Linked DNA regions of Thermogemmata fonticola. Each later gene encodes a partner of the first gene's protein in a complex. Links are inferred from orthologs where the notes say so. Each region holds a gene or a part of one and is shown on either strand. Other genes may lie near its edges.

The links.
Region 2: the proteins of pheT (region 1) and pheS are in contact, whole or in part, in a crystal structure (PDB 6P24), measured with the Escherichia coli proteins. The link is inferred for Thermogemmata fonticola from one-to-one orthologs.

What each region holds. Positions count from the first base shown.
Region 1 is NZ_JACEFB010000002.1:79,600-88,251, reverse strand. What follows is about bases 1-3,088. They hold pheT (phenylalanine--tRNA ligase subunit beta), read left to right. Parts: upstream 1-322; coding sequence 323-2,854; downstream 2,855-3,088. Other genes in these bases: H0921_RS03955 (MarR family winged helix-turn-helix transcriptional regulator), read left to right, coding at 3,077-3,088; H0921_RS03965 (ROK family protein), read left to right, coding at 1-163. Outside these bases: more of H0921_RS03955, read left to right, coding at 3,089-3,571; H0921_RS03950 (NAD(P)/FAD-dependent oxidoreductase), read left to right, coding at 3,668-4,936; H0921_RS03945 (anti-sigma factor family protein), read right to left, coding at 4,940-5,203; H0921_RS03940 (RNA polymerase sigma factor), read right to left, coding at 5,200-5,955; H0921_RS03935 (HAD family hydrolase), read left to right, coding at 6,353-7,075; H0921_RS03930 (S1 family peptidase), read left to right, coding at 7,144-7,797; H0921_RS03925 (hypothetical protein), read left to right, coding at 8,030-8,281; H0921_RS03920 (O-antigen ligase family protein), read left to right, coding at 8,390-8,652.
Region 2 is NZ_JACEFB010000001.1:398,243-406,706, forward strand. Bases 1-2,900 are described here. They hold pheS (phenylalanine--tRNA ligase subunit alpha), read left to right. Parts: upstream 1-883; coding sequence 884-1,918; downstream 1,919-2,900. Other genes in these bases: H0921_RS01390 (large ribosomal subunit protein bL35), read left to right, coding at 72-278; rplT (50S ribosomal protein L20), read left to right, coding at 412-792; H0921_RS01405 (TIGR02996 domain-containing protein), read left to right, coding at 2,023-2,900. In the rest of the region: more of H0921_RS01405, read left to right, coding at 2,901-3,291; H0921_RS01410 (hypothetical protein), read left to right, coding at 3,404-3,763; H0921_RS17720 (Rne/Rng family ribonuclease), read right to left, coding at 3,996-7,016; H0921_RS01425 (TIGR03936 family radical SAM-associated protein), read right to left, coding at 7,075-7,929; ptsP (phosphoenolpyruvate--protein phosphotransferase), read right to left, coding at 8,221-8,464.

The DNA.
Region 1 (8,652 bases):
GGAGGGCTTCCGAGCCAGGATCGATGCCTACGTTCGTCGTTTCGGCTTACCCTATCCGAGCCGCCAGGTCCGCATTGCTTTAGCAGAACTGGGAGCAGATGCCGGTGTCATTGGAGCCGCGGGTTGCGCCCGACAACTGATCCTCGGCGATGGTCGGATTTGACTCCGTTACGGGTGGTCTCCGCGGCGAACTCCCGGCTGCCAGGGCTGTGGTCTTTCGCTAGCATTTCCCCATCCCGCCGGTGGACGATCCTTCCCGGCGCCAGAGGTGAACTGAGCCTGAACTCAGACATTTGCACTCGGATCAGGACGGAAGCCTTCCATGCGTGTCCCGCTGTCATGGCTGCGCGAATACGTTCAGCTCCCCGCAGACTTGCCCGCCTTGGTGGAACGCCTGAGCCGAGCCGGGCTGGAAGTTACCGCTGTTCACGCCTATGGCGTGCCTCTGCCGCCCGGTTTACCGGCACCTCAGGCGCCTCTGGTCTGGGAACGAGATAAAGTCCTCGTCGCCCGCATCCTCAACATCGCCAAGCATCCCGACGCCGATAAGCTCAAACTGGTGACCGTCGAATATGGCGCGGACCAACCCAAGACAGTAGTGACCGGTGCTCCCAATATCGCGGTCGGCGAATCGGGGCAGGTGGTCATCCTGGGCTTGCGTGGCTGCCGCTATTTCAGCATGGACAAGGAAGGACGCAAAACCATCGCCACCTTGGAACCGCGGACCCTCCGCGGCATCCTCAACGATGCCATGTGCATGTCGGAGTTTGAACTGGGACTCTCCGAGGATCACGAAGGGATTATTCTGCTGGACCCCGCAGAAGCTCCCCCTCCCGGCACTCCTGCCGCCGATCTGCTGGGAGATGTCGTGTTGGAGATCGATGTACTCCCAAGCATGGCACGCTGCCTGGGTCTAGTCGGCCTAGCCCGCGAAGTGGCCGCTCTGACGGGATTGCCTCTGCGCCTGCCTGTGGCGAATTATCCCACCACGAGCGAATCCGTCGAGCGCCACGTCCGCGTCTCCATTGCCGATGTCCAGCTCTGCCCCCGCTACATCGCGGCTGTCATTCGCAATGTCCGCGTTGGCCCGTCCCCCTACTGGTTGCAGCACCGCCTCCGCCTCGCCGGCATGCGGCCGATTAATAACATCGTCGATGTCACCAACTACGTCATGCTGGAACAGGGACAACCGCTCCATGCCTTTGATTACGATGTTCTCCTACGGCGCGCCGGTGGGGAAACCCCTCACATCACCATACGCCCTGCCCGACCCGGCGAAACACTCCTCACGCTCGATGGCCAGAAGCGGGAATTGACTGCGGACAATCTGGTCATCGCCGACAGCGCTGGCCCCATCGCTCTGGCCGGAGTCATGGGCGGACAAGAGACGGAAGTCACCGCCCAAACGCGCCACATTCTTCTGGAAGCCGCCACCTTTGACCTGGTGAGCATTCGCAAAACGGCCCGCCAGTTCAACCTTTTCAGTGAAGCGAGCACACGTTTCAGCCGAGGCGTGTCACCCGCTCAGGTCCTTCCTGCCACTCAAAGGGCGCTGGAACTGTTCCATCGTCTGGCCCAGGGTCAAGTCCTCGCGGGACTGGTCGATGTCTTTCCCCAACCGCCGCAAGTGCAAGTGGTCCATTTCACGCAGCGCGACATCTGCCGCCTGCTCGGATGCTCCTTGCCGGAGGGTGAGGTGGAACGCATCCTGACAGCTCTGGACTTTTCCCTCCAGCCCCTGCCGGATGGCTGGCGGGTCGAGGTTCCTCTCACCCGCTTAGACATTCAGAATGGGGCCGCGGACCTGGTCGAAGAACTGGCACGCATCTACGGCTACGACCGCCTGCCGGAACGGCTCCTGCCCCTGGAACTTCCCCCGCCCCAAGTGCAACAGGATGAAGACGGAGAGGAGAAGGTCCGGGACCTACTGGTCCTCCACGGCCTCCAGGAGGTCATCACCTACTCCCTCAGCAGTCCAGAAGCCGAAGCTCGACTCCATCCCAAGCCGAATCATGCCCCTGCCACGGACTACGTCCGCCTGCTCAACCCCATCTCGCCGGAACGTTCTGTCCTTCGCCGCTCACTTCTGCCCGGCCTGCTCGCCGTCGTCCGCCACAATCTTGAGCACAATGACAGCTTGGCCCTTTTCGAGATCGGCCTGGTGTACATCCCTCAGCCTGATTCGGACTTGCCCCAGGAGCAACGCCGTGTCGCTCTAGCCTTGTGGGGCCGCCGTTATTCTCCCGCCTGGGATGATCCGCCTCATTCCCCCGCTCCGCAATACGACTTCTTTGATCTGAAGGGGATCCTGGAAGCCTTGGCAGCAGATCTGCATCTGCCCGACGTGCAATACCAGCCGACTGACTCCGTGCCCTGGTTGCACCCCAAGCGGTGTGCCCGATTGGTCCTGAGGAACTCCAGTCTCGGCGCAGCGGGTCAGATTCATCCGCGCGTGGCGGATCAGTGGCAACTCCCCCGCACTCTGCTCTTGGCAGAACTTGACTTAGAAGCCATTCTGGCGGGCATACCGGAACGGTTCGCCTATCGCCCCATCCCGCCTTTCCCGGCTGCCAAGCGAGATATTGCCGTGGTTGTGCCGGCCGAACTCCCCGCGGAGCATGTTCTGCGGGAAATTCGAACTGCCGGCGGATCTTTGCTGGTCCGAGCGGAATTGTTCGATCTTTACACCGGCCCCGGCCTTCCTCCGGGTACCAAGAGCCTGGCGTTCGCCCTGACCTATCAGGCTCCAGACCACACGCTTTCCGACAAGGAAATCGCCAAGGCTCACGAAAAGATCGAAGGGCGCCTCCGACACGTACTCGGCGCCAAAATCCGCGGCAAAGATATAGCCTGAGATTGCCGGGTCGTAACCCCGTGATCCTTTTCCTTGCGGCACCTTCTCCCACCCTCCATCTCAGCTCCCATCAATCCATCCAAGGTATGCCGCGCTTATCCTGCTTCCTGCCGTCCCTTGAGCGACCGAAAAGGCATCACCGACCGGCAAGCGAGAGGAAACAGAAGATGTCGGAACAATAGTTGTCTGGACAATCAATGTCCCGACGACTATAGTGCTAGTATGAGTGGTCACAGCATAACAGAACGGCGTTCTCCGAGCCGGCGGCGCTTTGACTCCCTGGAACAGGAAGCATACCTGTCGCTCTGGAGAACCTACGATCGGCTGAAAATCCTGGAAGAGGAACTGTTTGCCGAGTATGGATTGACCGCCCAGCAGTATAACGTCCTGCGCCTCCTCCGAGCAGCACGGGAACCCTTGCCAACACTAGCATTGGCGGACCGCCTCATTTCCCGTGCTCCGGACATTACCCGGATGTTGGACAAACTCGAGCAGCGCGGTCTGATCATGCGAACTCGCTCCCCGGCAGATCGGCGCGCAGTATTGGTCAGCATCACCGCGGCAGGACGCTGGTTGCTGGATCAACTGGCGGAACCGCTGCGTCAATGCCATCGGCGGCAACTGGGGCATCTCCGTCCCGAACAGCTACGCCAACTGATCGATTTGCTGCGATTGGTACGATCTCCCCATGAGCCAGACGGCAGCCACTGGAAATAACGCCGGTATAAGTTCGTCCACTGGATGTATCAACGACGTCCGTGTGTGAGATTCCAGGCTATAAATACCATAACCCCCCGTTAGGAGAAGAAGACCATGAATCCAATCACGCAACAGGTGGATGTGGTTGTCGTAGGTGGGGGGCCTTCCGGTTCCACCGCGGCGACCATACTCGCGCAAAACGGCCTGAAAGTCGCCTTGTTTGAACGGGACCACTTCCCCCGCTTTCATATTGGGGAATCCATGATCCCCAATACTTTCTATCCGATGCAGCGCACAGGTCTGTTACAAAAAATGAAGAATAGCCATTTCGTGAAAAAATACAGCGTGCAATTCATCGATCAATATGGCCGGCTTTCGGAACCGTTTTACTTCTGGGAACACAAACCGCACGAATCCTCCCAAACCTGGCAGGTGAGGCGGAGCGAATTCGACCACCTGGCCCTCAATCACGCCCGGGAAAACGGCGTAGCGGTTCAGGAAGGAACGCGGGTTCTGGAGGTGCTCTTCGAGGGTGAGCAGGCGGTCGGCGTCCGGGTGCAACCCGAAGGTTCCTCCCCCTATGAAGTCCGCAGCAAGGTGGTCATTGATGCTAGCGGTCAAAGCACTTTGATCATCGATCGCTTCGGCTTGCGCCAGTGGGACCCGCTCCTGAAGAAAGCGGCCCTATGGACTTACTGGAAAGGAGCCTACCGGGACACTGGCAAAGATGAAGGGGCAACCATCGTCATCCAGACCCAGGGCAAAAAAGGCTGGTTCTGGTATATTCCCCTCCATGACGACATCGTCTCCGTGGGTGTGGTGGCCGATGGCGAGTATTTGCTCAAGCGGGGCAACAAGGACCCGGAGACTATTTACTTCGAGGAAGTGGCCAAGGCTCCCGGCCTGCAACCCCGCATTCGCGGCGCGACACGATGCGACATCTTCCGCATTCAAAAAGAGTATTCCTATCGCGCCAAGAAGGCAGCCGGTAACGGTTGGTGCTTGATCGGCGATGCCTTCGGCTTTCTCGATCCTCTTTACTCTTCGGGTCTGTTGATGGCGATGACCTCGGCCAGCATGGCAGCCGACACGATCCTGGAGGCGTTTGCCCGGCAGGACTTTTCCGAAGCTCAACTGCGGAAGTGGGAAAAGACCTATGTCCAAGGAATGGACCGTGTACGCCGATTGGTATGCGAGTACTACGACGGACTGAGTTTCGGGCGGTTTGTCCGCAAATATCCCCACCTGAAGGGCGCCGTCACGGATGTCCTGATTGGGGACGTGTTCAAGGATGATGTGGATGTGTTGTGGGGTCCGATGGATGAGATGCGGCGGGAGCAGGGCTTGCCGCCTTACGAGCCGTTTGTGGCCGCCGCAGTCTGAAAGTTAGCCATAGCGATCCTTCGTTTCCTCCTGGGGGCGGGCCAATTCCTCTTGCATGATCTGCCAGAGCCGATGGGCAAAGTGTGGGGGCAAGGGCACCTCGCGGGGCAGATGCCGCACGGCCTGAATCGTGAAGCGATAGCTCACCACCTGAGTCCGGCAGTGCTCGCAGGAGGAAATATGCCACTCGACCAATTGCTGCTGTTCGTAGAACAACTGCCCGGTGAGATAATCATCCAGCAGTTGCAACAATTCAGTACAAGTCATGAGATGGATCCTCCGTCAGGCGGGTCGTCCGGAAGGAGGGGTTGGGAATCTGTACCGGCTTCCTGTTCAAAGTATCGAGCCAAGGCAGCACGCATGCGAAGTCGGGCACGATGGAGTCGGCTTTTGACTGCGGCTACGGACAAACCCAATCGCTCAGCAATTTCCGCATTGGATAAATGCTCGACATCGGCGAGCACATAAACATCCCGGTAGGGTTCAGGCAACTGGCGAATGGCTTTTTCGATGATTTCGGCCTGTTCGGCGGTCAAGATCGGTTCTTCCGGCGAAGCATGCCAGCGCTTGACGGGGGAAGTTAGGACAGCGGCATCAAAGGTGGCATCCTCCACCTCGCTGGTCTCGTGTTTTTGCCGGCTGGCCCGTTTGGCACGATGAGCCAAGGCGGCATTGACGGTCACGCGGTGCAACCAGGTACCCAATTGGCTTTCGCCCCGAAAGGTGTTCAGCTTGCGCACCACTTGCAGGAGGACATCCTGAGTTACGTCTTCGGCATCGGCATCGTTTCCAAGCATGCGGCGAGCCAAGGCGTAGATGCGCGGTGCGTATTCCCGGAAGACCAATTCCGGGGTTAAGGGCCGTTCCGCCAACGGTGCCAACGCGGTCGTCGCCGGCGGAGCCAACGGCGCTAATGCCGTCCCCGGTCGGGACCGCAGATGTACCAGCGCACCGCTTCTTGTTGCGGATTCCCGGGAAGCAGTCTTCTCACCCTGACCCTTCTCTGTGTCCGCAGGCATCGCACCGATCCTGGATTTGAGCAGTTTCGATTCATCGAGCGCCGCCTGCGGAGAATCCGGTTTCGAGGGATCACAAGCTGCTTCCTTTCTGCTTAGGTTGGCGGCCGGCAGAGCTTGAGAATGCCGTCCAGATTCTCCAGAGGATGCTGGAGGAAGAACCTGGGACTCCGCAGCGTCGGGCGTGATTCCGGAGGGAACCACTCGCGGAGACGGGCCAGTGTCAGATCGGGATGGCCGCGGTGCCCCAGGCATAGTGGAAAGTACCAGATGCGGAAAAGGAGGTTCATTCCTACCATAGCAAAGGGATCGCACAGAGGAAATACCGCGGTCTGAATCAAAGCGGCGGACAAGGCACTGCCGGCGACGCCAACGGCGATTGCAAGGCGAAAGGGTTACCGTGGCAACAGCACCATCCGGCATACGAGCCGTCCTCCTCGATTTTGATGGGACACTGGCCGACAGTTTCGCGGCCATTACTGCTAGCACCAATCATGTCCGTGCCGCTTACGGGCTGCCACCGTTGAGCGAGGCGGAAGTCCGGCGGCATGTGGGCTGGGGCTTGCAACGTCTATTGCAACAGCTCGTTCCCAATGCGCCCCTTCCCGAAGCCATAGCTCGCTACCGCGAGCATCATGACCGCATCCTGCTAGAACAGACACGCTGGCTTCCCGGTGTCACCACCACCCTGGCGGAGCTAGCACGACGAGGCTATCGCTTAGGCGTTTGCAGTAACAAACGTGTCGAATTCACTCGCCGTCTGGTCCAATCTCTGGCCCTCGGTCCTGCTATCGGTTGCATTCTCGGACCGGAGGATGTCGCGGGTCGAACCAAGCCAGACCCTGCTATGCTTTTAGAGGGAATGCGGCGGCTCGGAGTTTCGCCCCAGGAGGCCCTCTACGTAGGGGACATGAGCATTGACGTGGAAACGGGACGGGCGGCGGGGGTGCCTGTGTGGATTGTCCGCGGAGGTCCCGAAAGCGAGGAGGCCATCCGTCAATCTCAACCGCAACGGCTCTTGAACCAGTTTGACGAGCTGCTCGAATGGCTTCCCCCCCTCTCGGAACAAGACCGGAGCGTCCCAAGCCAACCTCCGCTGCGTACCGTGCAAGCCCAAGATTGAGACATTCCTCACCCCTCTTCGAGTTCTGGCCCAACACCACATGGGTCATCGGCGCATGAGGGAGCAACATGGTATCTGCATGGACTTTGATAATGCCTGGTGTGATGACCTCCATCTTGTGGACTGAAGCACTCCTCGCCTGCCCGCGCGTGAGTGTGGCACGAGGACCGACTGGGACCGGCGTAGTCATCGCCGTCCAGAATGAAATCGGCTGGCTACTGACAGCGGCACACGTGGCTATCGACGAACGGGTGGAAGTCGCTTTCACTTCCTGGCAGAGCTATCCCGATGTGGCTTGGTACGCCCGCCAGGCGCGTGTCGTGGCCCGCTGGCCCCAGCAAGACTTGGCCCTGGTCCGCTTCGAGACCGGAGGGCGGAAGATACCTGTGCTTCCCTTGGCACCACCTTGGGCACGCCCGAAACGTTTCCCAGCGGCTGCTTGGAGCATCGGCATCAACTCCGAGGGTGGCGCTACCCTCCGAGCAGAACGGCTGGAAGCTCGTGAATATGTGGACGATGCCGGAAAAGAGGGTGTTTTCTTTTGGCGGACGGCCCAAGCTCCGCTAGCGGGTCGTTCCGGCGGGCCTTTGCTGGATGCTCAGCGGCGCGTCATCGGAATTGCCGTAGCTGCCCGCGCCTCCCGCGGTTATTATCTCCACCATGATGAAATTCTCGCCGCCCTCCTGTCGAGCCACTACAAGCATCTGCTCCCCTTTCGTTAGGACCGCTTCGATAAGCAGTCATCTTCCCTGATTTTTCCTGAGATTGACGTGAACCGGTATGAGCCCTCCCTCCCTCCCGCTCAGTCCATCGGGAACAGGGTCCATCAGGAACAGACAAGGACTGCCCTTGCCGGAAAGTTACCGGAAAAACGTTGGCATATCCCAACCGGACAGATTATGCTATGGGTGAAGAGTTTGCCCGAGGCAATAGTCACACCAGCGGAACATCATCATGCGCAAACTCGTGCTAGTGCTGCCAGGGTTCTTGGTTCTATTGGCAGCCGTGGTGGCCACGGCGGAAGTCTGCGAGAGCTTGCAAGGAGCGGGTAATCCAGTGGCAACCGCCTTGCAGTCGGAGGAGTCACCTCTAACACTCGTGGAAGGGGATGAAGCCTCGGCAGCATTGTGGGTAGAGACCGGACGCCGACTCCAGGACACGCGCAAAGCACGCTTGCCTCAACCGAAAGCTCCCACTCGCCGTTGACCTACGGACTGGCTAGCACCCAATGCCACCTTTTCCATGCCGTTTCCCGGAAGTTCCCATCTTCAGGGTTTCCCCGACATTCCTGTCGTTCGGCGCGCAGGAATCATCTTGCTGATTGGTCTTTTCGTCCTCACTCCTTGGCCATTCGGAAGTGCTAGTCCTGCTAGTCAATTCGTGGTGATGCTGGCCATCCTGGCTCTAGCGGGGTGGGGAGCTTACGTTTTCTGGACAACCCGGCAAGAGTTCGGCTTATATCGGGACCCGCTTGCCTGGTGCTTGCTGGGACTCACCGCTTGGACCTGGTGCCAAACGGTGCCTTTGCCAGCGAGTTGGGTCGCTGTGCTCAATCCCCAGGCAGCGGAGTGGCATGC
Region 2 (8,464 bases), on another replicon or contig:
AACACGTAGTGTGGGTCCGGAGGGAACTAAGACGGTTTATGACCGCCCCTCAGCCCGTGGAGTGAAAAGCCATGCCTAGTAAGAACAAGACGAATAAGAGCGTCAAAAAGCGATTGAAAGTCACGGCTCACGGCAAGCTCAAGTATGCCAAAACCAATCGGCGGCACCTCAATGCTCATATCCCCTCCAAGCGGATGCGCCGCCTGCGTCGTCCGGGAATCATCGCGGGTCGGCCTTCCGTCCAGAAGAAATACAAAATGGTCCTAGGGGAGTTGTAACAAAACCAAAGGTAGATTTGGCGGTTGTCTCATCAGGGTTCACACCATTTTTGCGGACCCTACGCGGTCAGAACCGCCAGCTCAACACGAGGATAATCACTAACATTGGATCCATTGCGACGGGGGGTTTCCGATGGTACGCGCACGTAGTAAGGCTCCAAAGTCCCGGCGGCGTAAACGCCTGCGGCATCTAACCCAGGGTTATCGACAAGCCCGCCACAATCTCTACAAACAGGCCCATATCACCCTGATTAGGGCGCGGGTCTATGCTTTCCGCGATCGCAAGGTCCGCAAGCGAGAGTTCCGCCGCTTGTGGATTGTCCGTATCAACGCCGCCTGTCGCCAGCGCGGCTTGCGCTACAGCGAGTTCATGCACGGTCTCCAGTTGGCCAATGTCGCTTTGGATCGCAAATCTCTCGCCGATCTGGCGGTCCGTGACCCTGACGTCTTCGACCAATTGGTCCAAATGGCACGGATGCAATTATCGACCACGGCTGCCACTCCATCCTCTTGATGGATGCCGCCTAGGATGGCACTGCCTGCATCGTCTTTCTTTTCCCTTGTGATCTGGAATATCACCGGCACGACTGATCAGGTTTGCTGCCATGACCGCACCCTTGGATGAACTCCGGGAATTGGAAGCCCAAGCATTGCAGGAACTCGCCGAGTGTGCAGAAGAGACAACTTTACGGACTTGGCACACTCGATACCTGGGTGATAAAGGACGGATCAAAAATGCTCTGAGCCGGCTGGGTAGTTTGCCCCGTGATCAGAAGCCAGTCTATGGCGCCGAGGCGAACCGAATCAAAGAGGCGCTGCAAGTGGCTTATGAGCAAGCGGCCGCGCAGATTCGTGAGCATGCTTTGGAACGCGAACTCACCCAACAAGCGCTCGACATTACTCTTCCTGGACGATTGAGACGCCGCGGACGGCTGCATCCCGCGACGCAGATACTCCGCCGGATTTGTGCGATTTTCGCCGGAATGGGCTTTCAGATATTCCGCAGCCGGGAGGTGGAAACGGAAGCCTTCAACTTCGATTACCTGAACATGCCTCCCCATCATCCGGCCCGTGATATGTGGGACACTTTTTTCACCACTATACCCGGAGTACTGCTCCGGACGCATACTAGCCCCGGCCAAATCCATGTGATGCGAGCTGCCGCCGGTCGGCCAATCCGCGCCATCCTACCCGGTATGTGTTACCGTAATGAGGCCATTAGTCCGCGAAGCGAGATCCAATTCTTCCAGGTGGAGGGGTTGGTTGTAGGCGAAGGCGTCACCTTTGCTGATTTGAAAGGGACGATCACCGCCTTTGCCCGCCAACTTTTCGGCCCTCAGCGCCAGGTGCGTATCCGCGGGAGTTACTTCCCATTCACGGAACCCAGTATTGAGGTGGACATCGACTGGCCTGCCGACGATCCTAATCGGGATCGGCTGACAAAAGGGACCGGCTGGCTGGAAATCATGGGAGCAGGCATGGTCCACCCCCGCGTCCTGGAAGCCGGTGGATACGACCCGCGCCGGGTCACAGGCTTCGCTTTTGGTATGGGACCACAGAGAATGTTCATGCTCCAGCACGCTATCGATGACATCCGCCTCTTTTGGCAGAATGATTTGCGCTTCTTGCAGCAATTCTGACCGTAGTCGTTCTCCTAGCCACTGCTGCTACCGACCAACACCGCTATAATCTGAGCGGGAACTTCACCCAACGCTCAGTTTCTGACCCAAGCGGCACAGCCTCCATGAAACGCGAGGCGGAACTACTCTTGGCTGCAATTTGTGCCCATCCGGACGATGACGTGCCGCGGCTCATTTATGCCGACCACTGGGAAGAGAACGGCGAGAGCGCTTACGCGGCCTTCATCCGGCAACAGATTGCTTCGAGCCGACTTCCCCCTTGGCACCGCACGAACATTCTCACCCGATGGCATTTTCACGGGCGGGAACATACTTCCCCATTCCGCCGTCACCTGCCAGACTTGACCGGGACTCCCGCTGTCTGGGGCAAGAATCCCTGGCGACGGGGATTGGCCGGCTGTCTCAGCTTGCCCAGCTTGGCGATGTGGGAAGAAGTCGAAGCTCGGCTCTGGCAACGGGCACCCATCGAGGAACTTCGCTTAGGCGCCGCCTGGACCTACGACCAATTGCGCCGTTGGGCAGCCTCTCCCTTGTTGGCTGGCGTGCGTTCACTCATCCTGGACTGCAACCCCATCGATCCCCTCCGTGCCATTCGCACCACTTCTCAGGCCAACCGACTCCGCTCGCTCCGCTTCCTGCGCTCCAGTGGAGCGGGATTGACTGTGGCCCTCGAAGAGTTTCTGCAATCTCCAATAGGACGCCAGATCACGGAACTGCACTTTCATGTTGGTGATCCGGCCTATGTTCCTTATCTTCTCGACGTCCTAGCTCTAGCTCCCCCTCTTCAAGCACTGACGCTGGATAATGTGGGCCTGCAATTTCACCATCTGCGACAACTCTTGAGTTTGCCTGCCCTGCAGACAGTGGAATCCCTGGACTTGAGCCGGAATCCTCTCGGCAGCGCGGCGATGAGCGTGCTGCTAGCTCATTGGCCTCCCTCATTACAAGTCCTGAAACTGGAACGCATTGCCAGCGGAGTATCACCGATGGAAGGAACCAGGCAGTCGGATGAGATTCCCAATTCCCCTGTCAGCCGACCCCTCGCCTTGCTTGACATCAGCCAGAACACTTTCCTGACGATGGACTTCTTGGCTTTTCTTCAGCATTCACTGCTCGAAAAGCTTCAATCTCTCCGAATGCGTCACTGTTTTCGAGTGCTGGACGCAGTTCCCCTGTGGCGATTTCGATTCTGGGCCCAATTGGTGGAATTGGACCTACGGGACAACGTAGAGGATACCGTATCTCCGCTGTGTCGGCGACAATGTCTACCTCCGGCTTCATTAGCAGCCCTGGTGCTCACAGGAGCGCATCTTTCCGCACGGCGGTGTCGGCAACTCCGGCGTAAGTTCCGTGGCTCACTCATCCTGACATGAGCGGTCTGAATAGACTTGAGGGGGATCGGAGGGCTTGGTGCATGAGTTGCGGATATGATGGATGATACGACGGAGGATTTTTGCCGTGATTTCCGTTGAGGGGAAAGCAGCTATGTTGTACCCATCCGGGCGCTGGGAGGGATTTTGGGAACAGAGGCCATTCGGGCGCCAGCCCATGCAAGAGTTCGAGTTGCATTTTCAAGCGAATGGGGAAGTGGTGGGCCGCGGTTACGACATTGTGGGATTGTTCACCATGCGCGGAGAGTGGGACCCTTCCAGCGGGCAAGTGAAGATTGTCAAACACTATTTGGGCAAACATGATGTTGTTTACCGGGGCCAGCCGGATGGCGAGGGCTGCATCATCGGGACTTGGTGGATTGGCGCAGATTGTAACGGCCCTTTCCTCCTGCGTCCCGTCCTCCGTCGCCCTCCCCAACAGGAGCCAATCCAGGAATGGAAACAGAGCCAGTAACTCTTTTCCTCGGCATTCATGACCGCTGTGGTGCCACGTTGTTCCGAGGCGGGCAACCGCTATTTGCACTACCGAGTCCATCAAGGAGCAGAGGGCACTTGCAAGTGGGCAGGCGGTTGCCCCCGTTCTTACGATCGTAGCTGGCGCCCATTCCAGCCTTCCATTCGGGCTTGCAATCCAGCTTGTTTTTCTAGCGCCCGCGGGTACCGGACAGCCACCGTAATGGGAGGCATTAATCCGGTGCTGGAAGTTGGCGTCGTTCCTTCGGTCGGTTGAGGCCATTGGGAATGCGTCCGCCAGAGAGCTTTGGCGTTTTTGTCTGCAACGGCGTCTCATTGCCATTGTGATCGAAACAACGGATGACCAGAGTGTCCGGCGAGACATGCGGCTGACCCGTGATCTGAATGGCGATCTTAGCACGGTCTTCCAACGCAGAGATCTCCTTGCGCCGCTTGTTGAGCAGATAGTGAGCAACGTCAAGTTGGACGGTCAGTTGCACAGTAGCCACGGCCGGCGCACGGTGGGCCGCCAGTTGTAAGAGCCGCATAGCTTCGATGGCTACAGTTTCCGTCGTTTTCACATAGCCATTGCCGTTACAGTAGGGGCAGTCGGCAAAGAGACTGCGTTTGATGCTGGGGCGAATCCGCTGGCGGGTCATTTCAATGATGCCGAATTGGGAGATGCGGAGGATTTTTGTGCGAGCGCGGTCGCGCTTCAAGGCCTCCCGCAGGGCCTCCTCCACTTTCCGGCGGTGGACTTCATTGCGCATGTCAATGAAGTCGTTGACAATCACCCCTCCTAAATCCCGCAAGCGGAGTTGGCGCGCGATCTCCTTGGCAGCTTGCAAGTTCATCTGGAAGGCGGTCTCTTCCGCATTGTTGTTCTCAGCGCGGAAATTGCCGCTATTAACATCGATGGCTACCAGGGCCTCTGTCTGTTCAATGACAATCGAGCCTCCCAACGGCAGATCGATGCGTTTTTGGTAGATTTTGGCGATTTCTTCTTCGAGGCCGTAGCGGTGGAAGAGTGGCTCCGTGCTGTCATAGTAACGGATACGGTTTGCAAACTTGGGCATAACGATCTGGAGGAACTCGCTGGCATGAGCGAAGGCGTTCGGTTCATCCACCCAGATCGTGTCAATGTCGCTCGTGAAAATGTCACGAATGGTGCGCGTGATCATGTCCGATTCGCGGTAGATTTCTACTGGTGCAGCGACTCGTTTGATGCGCCGGACCACGACTTGCCACAGTCGCAGCAGGTAGATTAGATCGCTGCGCAACTCCGAGATATCGCGATCAACAGCAGCGGTGCGAACGATGAAGCCAACACCCTTAGGTGGATTGAGGGCATGCATCATGTTGCGCAGGCGGCGGCGGGCTTCCGGGTCCTCGATTTTGCGCGACACCCCCACTCGATTCAGACTCGGCATCAACACGAGGTATCGACCGGCAATGCTGATGTAAGTGCTCAAAGTAGGTCCCTTGGTTCCAACGGCCTCCTTGATGACTTGGACGATCACCTCCTGTCCACGTTTGAAAATTTGCTCGATTTTCGGCTTGGGTAGGCCGCGATCTCGGCCGCTGCGCTGCGTTGCCCCTCCGTTACTGCGAGACGAGCGCCGCTCCCCACCCCGCCCTGGTCCACGACCACTCCGCTGACGGTACCCCTCCTCGCTTGCTGGGACGGCGCTGGGAACTTCCTCCCATTGTTCACGCGCCAGTGCCCGTGCCTCTTCTTCCGCTTGTTCCGCCGGCTCTGGTTCGGTGGGCAGCCATTCGGTACCACCTACGGCTTCCTCCGTGACCTCCTCCAATCCTTTCTCAGACTTGTCCGAAGGAACAAAGCGATCGTTGGGAGCTTGGGGGTCGAACCCTTCAATCCCCTCGTAGAAAGGTAGGATATCATCGTCATCTGTTGGAACCGTCCGATGCTCTGCTCCTTCCATGTAACGCGGCTTGTCCTCCTCACTCGCTGAGGGCGGAGCCGGCATATCCTGCGAAGCGGCCGGATCTGAAGCGTCTTTGCTCTTGCGCCGTGTCCGCCGCACCCGTGGTTTTGCGGAGGAGTCTGATGGCGTTTCCTCTGTTCCCCCTGTCGTGGCAGAGGTGGCCGTTTCCGGAGATGTGGCATTGCGGCCGCCCCTTCGACGCTTTGGTTTACCGCTCTCCACCGCGGGCATATCGAGGCCCGTATTAGGGGTATTCGATGCTCCAGAAGCGGTTGGAGAAGGAGCATTTGCAGCCGAAGGAGGAAGCTGTTCCTCCGTAGAGGCCGTCTTTTTTTCCTCGACAATAAACGTCTCTCCGCCCTCCGGCAGCTCCACCTCACCTGGCGGCCTGCGCTCCACACCGGAATCGCTTGGAGCGGCTTCAACAGAAGAATTCTCAGGAGAAACCGAGGGAGCCGTTTCCCCCTCCTCCCAAAGCCCTGCCGAGAACTCTTCCTCTTCGGACAACTCGGCCGACGTAGCGATCATCCCACCTTGAGGCACGGGCGGAGAAGGTACATCGGCGCGAGTGTCGGACGGTTCGCTCGCATCCGAGCCAAGCTCTTCATGCTGGAGAGCTAAGCCTATCGCGGATTGAGGAGGTTCGCTAGGGACCACATCGTCGATGCCGGCAGCGAATTCTTCGTCCTCCAAGTCCGGAGTGTAGCCTTTATCCTCCGGCGGAGATGGGAGGCTGACGTCCTCTGCCGTGGCGGGAGCTGCAGAGGGCGGAACTTGCTCCGAGTTGTCGGGCAGGTCCTCGATGATGCCGGCGGCGAATTCCTCCTCTTCATAGTCTTCTTCGCTGCCCAAGGCAGGGGCAGGAGAAATCTCCGCGGGGGGGATCGAGGATGGGGTTCGTATTGGCGCAGCTTCCCGAGAAGAGAGGCGCGGAGGCATTTCGCGGCCTTCTCGTTCTCCGCGCCCGCGGCGGCTGCCACGCCGGGAGCTGGCACTCGGTTCCTCTTGCTCCATCAGCAAGGCACGCTCGTATTCCTCCCACTGCTCTTTTGTCAGCAGGTGTTTGTAGTATGCGGGATCCACGTCAGAGACATGCAGAAACCCGTTGCGGCCGATGCCGAAGTCCACAAAGGCCGCCTGTATGCTGGGTTCAATGTTGACAATGCGTCCTTTGTAGATGTTCCCTACATAACTTTCTTGACTGGCTCGTTCGATGTACAATTCCTCCAGAATGCCGTCCTCCACGATGGCGATGCGGCATTCTTCGGGTTGCAACACATTGATGAGCATCTCTTTCTTCTTCATGGCACACACTTCATGAGGTTAGAGGTCAAGGAATACAACAGTATCCGGAATACGTGTATTATTCCACCACGGATTCTTCTACTCGCTGTTCGGGCACGCCATAGCGAGACTTGCAGCGTTCCGCTCGGAGCATTGCTGCCAGTGTCTCCGGTTCCAACGGCCGGCACTCCGCAGGCTGATCGGGGGGCTGATCGTCAGCAGACGCGGTTGGGATTTCATCGTGAAGCTCGACGAGGGTGCGTTCCAGAATGGCACCTTGATCAAGCCAATCTGCTAGTTGCAATAAGCGCACGATTTCCTCCGCCCGCACGGTGCCATCTTGAGTGACCCAAACATCCATGTGCAACACAGCGTGACTCCCATCCACAGGACCTGTGTGAGCATCTGCCGGAATCGATGCCCCAGGTGTGAATTGAGACACTGGATCGACACTCAAACGCCGGAGATAGGGGCGAATGTTGAGATACTTCGGCGTAGGGCGTAGCCGCGCCATCCAAATCTGCTGCTGACGGAGTAGTTCATCCAAGAGAATGCCCAGCGATCCGAGACGATCCTTGGGCACAGGAAGACGATACACCACGCGCCGGACCCGTGCGGTCGTCTGTGCAGGAACCGGTCGAGCCGAGAGGAAACGCAGTCCATCCGGGGCTTGCGCATTAAGAGCGATCAAGACCTCCTCCGGTTCTAGCTCCCGGAGGAATTCCATCTCGACGACCTCATTCCAGCCAACAATTCCCAAAGGAAGTGGTAAAGGATAAACGATACGTGGTCCTGGACGGAAACCGGCGGTGGTTTTGATTGGCAGCTCGGCGCGCCGCAGCATGCGCTCCAGGCAGCGCATAAGGTCGTGGTGCGACAGCAGCCGCAGAAAGCCGGTTTTGGCAAAACGGCAACGGATTTTGTCGGCCGGCATCGGCAGCACGGCAGCAGTTCCGCATTGACGGTTGCTGGAGCACGGTACTTGGAGGCAATAATGCTTCCGGGACGGCCGGCTCCACCGGTCAATACAGACTGCTTAGCCCCTCCTGTGCCTCCTCCTCCGGTGAGGTGATCCGAGTTGAACGAAGGCGGCGTGCCGATGGGTGCCCGATCTTAGAAATCAGCATCCTGGCAGATTCAACGCTGAGGCCTCATCGTCTCAACCCGCAAAGAGCCGGACATTCGAGACGAGGCGGGGGTTCTGCAGGCGCGCCGTCGTCTCTGGTTATTCCGCCTCGCCGGGGAGGATACGGCGTAATTGTTCGCGTAAATACCCGTTAATCTGGCGGGCTGTTTCCAATTGCATTGCCACTTGGGCCATCTGTTCGGCTTCATCGGTTCGAAGTTGCCGGATCACCCGTTTGATTTCTGGGATTTTCCGGGGCGTGGCACTCAATTGGCGTAAACCCAAGCCCACCAGCAAGGGGACGTAGAGCGGTTCACCGCTCATTTCCCCACAGACATTCACC